3 regions of the Vibrio sp. SCSIO 43133 genome follow, and region 1 is predicted to be linked to each of the others. Evidence: riboswitches for the same ligand, from Rfam matches in the RefSeq annotation. Region 1 holds a riboswitch; each other region holds the start of a gene.
The links. Region 1 has a riboswitch for thiamine pyrophosphate ahead of thiD (bifunctional hydroxymethylpyrimidine kinase/phosphomethylpyrimidine kinase). Riboswitches for the same ligand answer to the same signal wherever they lie in the genome.
Positions count from the first base shown of each region.

Region 2: it holds a riboswitch for thiamine pyrophosphate, as region 1 does, so the genes downstream of both, thiB (thiamine ABC transporter substrate binding subunit) here and thiD (bifunctional hydroxymethylpyrimidine kinase/phosphomethylpyrimidine kinase) in region 1, are expected to answer to the same signal.
Region 3: it holds a riboswitch for thiamine pyrophosphate, as region 1 does, so the genes downstream of both, thiC (phosphomethylpyrimidine synthase ThiC) here and thiD (bifunctional hydroxymethylpyrimidine kinase/phosphomethylpyrimidine kinase) in region 1, are expected to answer to the same signal.

Region 1 covers NZ_CP068024.1:2,901,757-2,904,895, reverse strand. Annotated here, with positions in the region: gene JKJ11_RS13650 (ABC transporter ATP-binding protein) at 1-713, opposite strand, end outside; gene thiD (bifunctional hydroxymethylpyrimidine kinase/phosphomethylpyrimidine kinase) at 710-1,531, opposite strand; TPP riboswitch at 1,602-1,703, opposite strand; gene JKJ11_RS13640 (glycosyl hydrolase family 18 protein) at 2,044-3,139, shown strand, end outside.
Region 2 covers NZ_CP068024.1:346,988-350,126, reverse strand. Annotated here, with positions in the region: gene thiP (thiamine/thiamine pyrophosphate ABC transporter permease) at 1-464, opposite strand, end outside; gene thiB (thiamine ABC transporter substrate binding subunit) at 588-1,556, opposite strand; TPP riboswitch at 1,641-1,747, opposite strand; gene JKJ11_RS01825 (flavin prenyltransferase UbiX) at 1,825-2,445, opposite strand; gene mpl (UDP-N-acetylmuramate:L-alanyl-gamma-D-glutamyl-meso-diaminopimelate ligase) at 2,445-3,139, opposite strand, start outside.
Region 3 covers NZ_CP068024.1:3,531,471-3,534,609, reverse strand. Annotated here, with positions in the region: gene JKJ11_RS16480 (multicopper oxidase family protein) at 1-1,101, shown strand, start outside; gene crcB (fluoride efflux transporter CrcB) at 1,250-1,633, shown strand; TPP riboswitch at 1,690-1,788, shown strand; gene thiC (phosphomethylpyrimidine synthase ThiC) at 1,906-3,139, shown strand, end outside.

The DNA.
Region 1 (3,139 bases):
ATGGATTGTTGGATGGTTGCGAATTCGCCATCGATATCTCTAGGAATTGCCGATTGTGGAGGGATGATTTTATTGAGCTGAGCGGGTTTCCCGTTCATGACCAATATTTGCTCGCCGAGCCTCAAGGCTTCTTGAGGATCGTGGGTGATCAATAACACTGTTTTATCACACAACAACTGAGCGGCAAGATTTTGCAATTTATGTCTAGTGACGGCATCAAGCGCAGAAAATGGCTCGTCCATCAACACTATCGATTTGTCTTGCATTAAAGTTCGAGCTAAGGCAACGCGCTGTTTTTGTCCGCCAGATAGTTCGTTGGGAAGAACATTCGCTTTGCTATCGAGTCCAACCTGTTTCAATAACGCCATAGCTTTGGCTTTCGTATTGGCTTCGACACGCTGACCATTTAAACGTGTAGCTAAACACACATTATCAACAACGGTTAACCAAGGCATAAGTAAGTCTTGCTGCGCCATGTAGGCTACGTTGCTCGACAACTGAGTAAGGCTAGGAACTACAGTTTTGGCGGTAAAGGTGACTTTTTCCGTTAGTAGCCCAGCGATATAGCGCAGCAATGTCGACTTCCCGCAGCCACTAGGTCCTAACAAAGCGGTCCAGCTTCCCGCTTCAAACTGTACGCTCAAGTCTGAGAATATCGGTTGAGCGTCACCTAAATAGGTGAGCGTGGCGTTTTCAATACGAATATCGTTCATCGGTTCAGCGCGTAAAAGTGGTGAACAGGACCGTGCCCCTTACCGATGTCGAGCTCATCGGCGTGGGCAATTGCTTGAGTAATGTAGCTTTTACCGTTGGAGACCGCTTGATGTAAGGAATTATTTTGAGCCAAGTAAGACGCGATGGCAGAGCTTAATGTGCAACCTGTACCATGAGTATTCTTGGTATTGATACGCGTTGTTTCAAAGATAGACACATCATTTTGAGTAATCAGTAAGTCATTACTGCTGGAGTCTGACTCAAGGTGACCACCTTTAAGCAAAATCGCTGACGTATTGAGTTCGCGTAACTGGTCAATCAACGCTTCCATGTCATTTTGGGATTGCGGAACTTGGGTGCCAAGTAGGGCTGCACCTTCAGGTAAATTAGGTGTGATCACTGTCGCTAAAGGTAGTAATTCCGTTTTTAACGCATCAATAGCGGAAGGTTCTAATAGCAGGTCGCCACTGGTAGCGACCATGACAGGGTCTAGAACCACATGCTTTGGCTGATATTGACGAATCTTTTCAGCCACAGCGCGAATAATATTGGCGTCAGCAAGCATACCGATCTTTACCGCCACTACATCTAAGTCGCTGAATACCGCGTCTAATTGCGCCTGAACAAATTGAGGATCGATGCCGAGAATACCAGATACACCTTGCGTGTTTTGGGCGGTCAATGCAGTAATGACTGAGCACGCATAAGAACCTGTTGCTGAGATGGCTTTAATGTCAGCCTGAATTCCAGCGCCACCGCCAGAATCGGAGCCAGCGATCGTCAATACAATAGGAGTTTTAGAGGTTGATGATGTCATATCATGTTCCTTTTCAGGGTAGGAACACAAAATAGGCAGGGCAAAGATCCACTGCGGACGCAGAGTCTTAGTGCGGTGTCTATCAGTTCCCTACGCCAGTGCTAACTGAATCAGGTTCAACGGGTCTCACCACTTTGGTGATCTCAGCGAAAACGCTCCCCGACTAATGAGAAAGGACATTGTTATACAAGCGCTGGTTTTTTTCCAGAATTAAAACGTGAGCTCATCGACTTAAACGGAAAATACCTCCGAGTGCGCTTATTTTCTTGGTGAATGGGTTTGGTGTTTTTTAAGGAAGGAGGTGCCATCACAAGAATAAAATTCTGGGCACAAAGTAAAAATGTGAATGAAAATTCTTGTTACATATTGAGTATTTTTGAGTGGTGACTCGAAGTGAGTTTATTTTTTGAACACAAAATAAACCCCAAGTTCTATTAATTGTTCTCGATGTTCACACTTTTATAACAGGTGTGAGCAGCGTCATTAGACCTTTCAGGGAAAGAGAACAAATAATGAAAAATCTATTATTAGGGGTATCGGCGGTTGCTTTGGCGGTAAGCCAAAGTGTCAATGCCGCGCCAGCAAAACCCTCAATTGACGTCTGGGGCTCGAATAATCTGCAGTTTTCGAAAATCCAATTGGCTATGGAGACCACCTCTGGCTACGACCAGATGGTTCAATACAACGATCTAGCAGAGATCAAAATCACATTTAATCAGTGGAGTGGTACCACTGGAGATACTTATAACATCTACTTCGATGGTAACAAGGTGGCGACAGGGCCAATAACTGGTAGCCAAACAACCGCTACGTTTGGTTATGGTCAGGGTGGTTTGTATCAAATGCAAGTGGAAGCGTGTGATGCAACGGGATGTAGCAAAAGTGCGCCAATGGAGCTGGTGGTTGCTGATACTGATGGCTCTCATCTAGCCCCTTTGACAATGAATATTGACCCCAACAACAAGTCTTATAATACCGACCCTAATATGGTCGTCGGCACCTACTTTGTGGAATGGGGAATTTATGGGCGTGACTACACAGTAGACAACATTCCGGCCGACAACCTAACCCACATTATCTATGGTTTTATCCCGATTTGTGGTCCTAATGAATCGGTGAAATCTGTGGGAGGCAACAGCTTTAATGCTCTGCAAACCGCCTGTAAGGGCATGCAAGACTTTGAAGTGGTTATTCACGACCCTTGGGCAGCGTACCAGAAAAGCTTCACTCAAGCTGGTCATGACTACAACACGCCAATTAAAGGCAACTATGCCATGTTAATGGCACTAAAGCAGCGTAATCCCGATCTTAAAATTCTCCCTTCCATTGGTGGTTGGACTCTTTCAGACCCATTTTACAGCTTTACCGATAAAGCCAATCGAGACATATTTGTCGCGTCTGTGAAACGCTTCCTCAATACGTGGAAGTTCTATGATGGCGTGGATATCGATTGGGAGTATCCGGGTGGGGATGGCGCTGCATCAGACTTAGGTGACCCAGTAAACGATGGACCGGCTTACATTGATTTGATGAGCGAACTGCGAGCTATGTTGGATGAGCTTGAAGCAGAAACAGGCAGAGAGTACGAGCTGACTTCCGCGATTGGCG
Region 2 (3,139 bases), 1.0 Mb from region 1:
TCTATCGTCACTAAAAGCAAACGGGTTGAAAAAGGCAAATTAAAGAATACGTGTGCGAGCAAAATACCGTTCAAGCCATAGAGGGAAAACGGCATAGAATCGTTCGAAGTGAGCCACCATTGAGCAATAACGCCTTGATTGCCATAAATGGCGACAATGCCAAACACACCGACCAGTACTGGCATCACCAAGGTGGTCGCAAACAATTTGAGCAACCATGATCTTCCCCAAAAATGGCGACGAGAAAACGCATGTGCCACTGGGATAGCAAGCCCTACACTTAGCAACGTTGATAGACTTGCTTGCCAAAAGCTAAATTTGGCTACGTGCTGATAGTATGGGTCCGTAAACAGCAGAGCAATATCAGTCATTGACGAGTAGGAAAGCAGTGTCCACAACGAAGCCAGCACATATATGGCAATGAGCAAAGCAATCACTAAACCTGATTTTGGTATTTGGGTCACAATAACCTCAATGGAGAAGTAGACACGATAACGATTCGTCACACCAGTGAAGCTCTGGTGCAGTATTGGCTTGCCCCTGCTTGTACAGGGGCGATAATCTGTAGATTTTCTTAGATGCCAATACTACTTAATCAGCGCAGACTGCCACTCGCGAATCCAAGCCTTACGGTTATTCGCCACTTCATCTGGACTAAATGTCAGCGCCTCACTTGGAATGGTTAAGCTCTCAAAACCTTCAGGCAGCTTGCTCTCAACAACAGGATACATCCAGTTGCCTGTTGGGATTTTTGATTGAAAGTCTTCTGAGACGATAAATTGCATAAATTCATCAGCCAACTTTTGCTTGTCACTGCTAGCCACTTTAGCCGCCACTTCCACCTGAGTGTAATGGCCTTCCGAAAAGTCTGCGGCTGCAAATCGCTTATCTTGCTCGGCAATAATATGGTAAGCCGGAGAGGTCGTGTAAGAGAGAACCAAGTCAGACTCTCCCTCAAGGAACATAGAGTACGCTTCCGACCAACCTTTGGTCACAGTTACGGTCTTTTTCGCGAGCTTTTGCCATGCCTCACTGGAGTCATCACCATAAACAGACTTCATCCAAAGTAAGAGTCCTTGACCCGGAGTTGAAGTGCGAGGATCTTGATAAATCACCTTAAGGTCATCACGTTGCTCAACCAACTCTTTCAGGCTTTTCGGTGGATTCTTTACCTTTTCTTTGTTGTAAACAAACGCAAAGTAACCGTAATCGAAAGGAACAAAAACATCGTCACTCCAGCCGTTTGGTAACTCAAGCACAGAAAGATCAGCATTGTGTTTAGCCAACAAGCCAGAGGCTTTCGCTTCACTCATTAAGTTATTATCGAGGCCAAGTACGACATCGGCTTGGGAGCTGGAGCCTTCTAGACGCAGGCGGTTTAGAATCGAGACACCATCATCTAGTGCAACAAAATTGAGATCGCATCCACATTTAGCTTCAAATGCTTTTTCAATCGCTGGACCAGGGCCCCAATCTGAAGCAAACGAATCATAGGTATAAACGGTAAGTGTATTCGCCGCAGCGAGTTGAGAGGCACTTAGAAGTGTCGTTGCCAAAGCAAGTTTAGCGAGTTGATGTACTTTCACTGGTTCTATCCTTAGATATATATTTTTATATTATATGATCCAGAAAAAGCCTCCATAGAACGGAGTTCTCATCCCTACGCCAGCATTATCTGGATCAGGTATACGGGTGTCAGGTATTACCTTCTCTCAGCACCACTGCTAGTGCACCCCGTGAGTCACAACCTTTAGAAAGCGAATTGTAACCTTTTCGTCACAGATTCGCCAAATCTATCCCTAAACTCGTTTGATTGATGTGGATTTATCGCTGATCGTAGCCCCAGCGAGGCACGAGAGTTTGGTCGATACCCATATGGTCAAGCACACGAGCCACAATAAAGTCGACTAAATCCTCAATAGATTCTGGCTGATGATAAAAGCCAGGCGCAGCTGGCATGATGGTCACGCCCATTTGCGAAAGTTTGTGCATGTTTTCTAGGTGTATGGTTGAAAATGGCGTCTCGCGTACCACTAGGAGAAGTTGACCACGCTCTTTCATTACCACGTCAGCAGCACGCTCAATTAAGTTATCAGACATCCCATGAGCAATCGCAGCCACACTACCAGCCGAGCATGGGCAGACGATCATCTGTTTAGGCGCTGCTGACCCGGAAGCCACTGGTGAAAACCAATCTTCTTTACCACACACCACCAGCTTATCTGGCGAGCAATTCAGTTTTTGTACTAGTGCTTTGTGCGCGGCATCCGGACCGCTCGGCAGTTTAATATTATGTTCAGTCGCCAACACCACTCTCGCAGCGGAAGAGATCAATAAGTACACGGTATAATCTTGAGCTAACAAACACTCAAGGAGGCGCATCCCATAAGGAGCGCCAGATGCACCAGTAAATGCCAGCGTGATCGCTTTCTCTACGGGTTTCATTACGCTAATGCCTCTAATAATTTTTGATGAATACCACCAAAGCCACCATTGCTCATCACCAGAATTTGATCGCCTGGTTGAGCCTGTTCAACAATGGCCTGCACCAGTTCATCAATAGAGTCACTGACTGTGGCTGGTTGCGAGCATGAGTGCGCAATCTCTTCTACTGACCAATCAATATTGTCGGGTTGGAATAAGAACACCGCATCGGCTTGAGTGAGCGATTGCGCTAATGTCTCTTTGTGCACGCCGCGTTTCATGGTGGCACTGCGTGGCTCTAAAACAGCTAGGATTCGCTGCTTGCCGACCTTGTTACGTAAACCGCCTAAAGTCAGTTCAATTGCCGTTGGATGATGGGCAAAATCATCGTATACCGTGACTTGATTCACTTCGCCCTTCAGCTCCAAGCGTCGCTTGGTATTGATAAACTTGCCTAATGCTTCGCACGCAAGATCCGGAGTCACGCCAACATGCCTTGCTCCAGCAATAGCCATCAGGGCGTTATCGACATTATGGTCCCCCACTAGCTCCCACTTAACTTCCCCGACTTTGCTGCCATGTAGGTACACTTCAAAATGCGAACCATCACGCTTTAACTTGTTAGCATGCCAATCCGCATTCTCTCCCGTGTGTTCCACTTCACTCCAACACCCTCTTCCTAGTACGTCACCCAACGCCTTATCTTTACGTGGAG
Region 3 (3,139 bases), 630 kb from region 1:
GGACTTCGAATACCTATCGAGATGGATGGCGTACCTTTCCTAAGTCAGCCCCCGATAATGCCTAATGAAACCTTTATCTATGAATTTACGCCGCCAGATGCCGGAACCTTTTGGTATCACCCTCATATGAATAGCGTGGTTCAACTCGGCAAGGGACTGGTTGGAGCGCTTATTGTTGAAGAGAGCGAGCCTTTAGAATTCGATCATGATATGGAATTAGTATTAAAAAATTGGCACATAGACAAAAAAGGTAATTGGAAGCAGCTAATGATTCCCCGATATAGCGCTCGTATGGGTACTCCTGGTGAGTGGGGAACAGTTAATGGTACCAATGAACCTAATTACAAAGTTCGTCCTAACGGGCTTATTAGAGCGCGTGTGGTAAATGTTGATAATACCTTAACTTATAAGATCGCTGTAGAAGGTGCGACAGCTTGGGTAATTGCTATCGATGGAAACCCAATATCCACTCCGTATAAGCTTACTGACCATAAAATGGGCCCAGGTATGCGTCTTGATTTGGCCATAGTTGCCCCTAAGCAAGATGGTTCTACAGTTTATGTTCGCCACCTAAAGGGTAACTTCCCATTTCCTCTTTGTTCTTTCTCAGTCAAAGGTGAGGGCGTTGCTAAGGAACAAAAGATACCATCCTTACCATTAAACCCAATTCCAAAGCCTGACCTATCGAATGCCATCACCAAGGACTTTGTCTTCGAGTGGGAAGGGGCTGTTACTCCAGCAAGTAAAGACGGTAAAGCTATACCTAAGTTCTGGTTAATGAACAAAAGAGCTTGGGAAGGCATGAGTGAAGATAAAATACCAGATCCTATTGCAGAGTTGGAGTTGGGCCGTACTTATATTTTCGATCTCAGAAATGTCACACAGTATCACCATCCTATTCATCTACATGGTCATACTTTTACAGTGCTTGAGCTGGATGACAAAGAGGTCGAGCCATTTCATACCGACACTGTGTTACTTGGAAAAAACGGCAGAGCAAAAGTTGCATTTGTTGCAGATAACCCTGGAAGCTGGATGTATCACTGTCATGTTATTGAACATATGAAGACAGGACTAATGGGATACGTCAAAGTGAGTTAAAAGTGACTCCTGTAACGTTTTAAATTTTGACTACAAACGATAGACTATCTGTGTCTTATGAAAACATAATTTTCGCTGACTTCTGTCGAAATCATCAAGTGTTCGTATACTATTAGCTCTATAGGCATTTAATTTTAGGTACTCGATGATGGGTCAGTTTGCAGTTTTAGGTTTTATAGCGATAGGTGGTGCTTTTGGTGCATGCTCACGCTACTTAGTTTCAGAATTATGTATTGTACTTTTTGGTCGAGGGTTCCCTTATGGGACACTTACCGTTAACGTAGTTGGTTCGTTTATTATGGGGTTACTCATAGCCGCTTTTGAGACTGAGGTACTTGCCCCAGAACCATGGCGTCAAATAATAGGTCTTGGGTTTCTTGGCGCTTTAACTACCTTTTCTACGTTTTCCATGGACAATGTACTCTTGATGCAACAGGGAGCATTTTTGAAAATGGGACTTAATGTTCTACTCAATGTGGTTCTAAGTATCTCTGCATGCTGGATAGGGTTTCAGTTGCTGATCAAAAGTTAAACAAAAAGATACATAGTTTGGTTGAAAAATCGGAACTAATTATTCTATAATCGCTTCAATACTTGTCGGAGTGCCTTAGGGCTGAGACCGTTAATTCGGGATCCGTTGAACCTGATCTGGTTAGTACCAGCGAAGGGAACAGGAGAAATAAAATGGAAACCCTCCCTCTTTTATTTATCAAATAGCGCAAGCTATTGTGGTTGATACCTCTTGTACTCATACATCCGTCAAGCATTTATCTTTTATAACTATATGATATATAAGGAAATGCTATGTCGACACGTAAGCAAAGCAGACTGGAAGCAAAAAACTTCATCGATACGCTATCGGTGACTCCCTATCCAAACTCTCAGAAGACCTATATTCAAGGTAGCCGCAGTGACATACAAGTCCCTATGCGCGAGATATCGTTGGCCGATAGCCTAATAGGAGGCAGTCAAGATAATCCTATCTATGTTCCCAACGAACCTATTCATGTCTATGACACGTCCGGTGTTTATACCGATCCAAACCACCATATTGACCTCTATTCAGGCCTACCAAAGTTAAGAGAACAATGGATTGATGAACGTTCTGATACGGAAGTATTAGCCGGTGTGAGCTCTGAATTTGCCAAAGAGAGACTTGAGGATGAGACGCTTGATGAGCTTCGCTATGGCCAGCTTCCCCGTATCCGACGAGGTGTAGAGGGCGCATGTGTTACTCAGCTCCATTATGCTAGGAAAGGCATCATTACCCCTGAAATGGAATACATCGCGATACGCGAGAATATGGGACGTCAAAAACTCAATGATGAAATGCTCACCCAGCAGCATCCGGGTCAGCACTTTGGTGCTAACCTACCTAAAGAGATTACGCCAGAATTCGTTCGAAAAGAGGTCGCTGAAGGGCGCGCGATCATTCCTTCCAATATTAACCACCCCGAGTCAGAGCCAATGATCATTGGACGCAATTTCTTGGTGAAGGTTAATGCCAATATCGGCAATTCATCAGTAACTTCATCGATTGAAGAAGAAGTAGAAAAACTTGTTTGGGGTACTCGTTGGGGAGCCGATACGGTAATGGATTTGTCGACGGGCCGTAATATCCACGAAACCAGAGAGTGGATATTAAGAAATAGCCCAGTGCCAATTGGTACGGTTCCTATGTATCAAGCCTTAGAGAAGGTGAATGGGGTTGCTGAAAATCTTACTTGGGAAGTTATGCGTGATACGCTTATCGAGCAAGCAGAGCAGGGCGTTGACTACTTTACTATACATGCTGGCTTACTTCTGAGTCATATTCCGATGACTGCTAAACGTGTTACTGGAATCGTATCTCGCGGCGGATCCATTATTGCTAAGTGGTGTCTTGCCCACCACGAGGAGAGTTTCCTCTATACCAACTTCAAAGAAATCTGTGAGATATGTGCACGCTATGACGTGGCTCTTTCCTTAGGAGATGGCTTACGCCCTGGCTCTATTGCGGATGCCAATGATGAAGCTCAGTTTGCCGAATTACGCACAC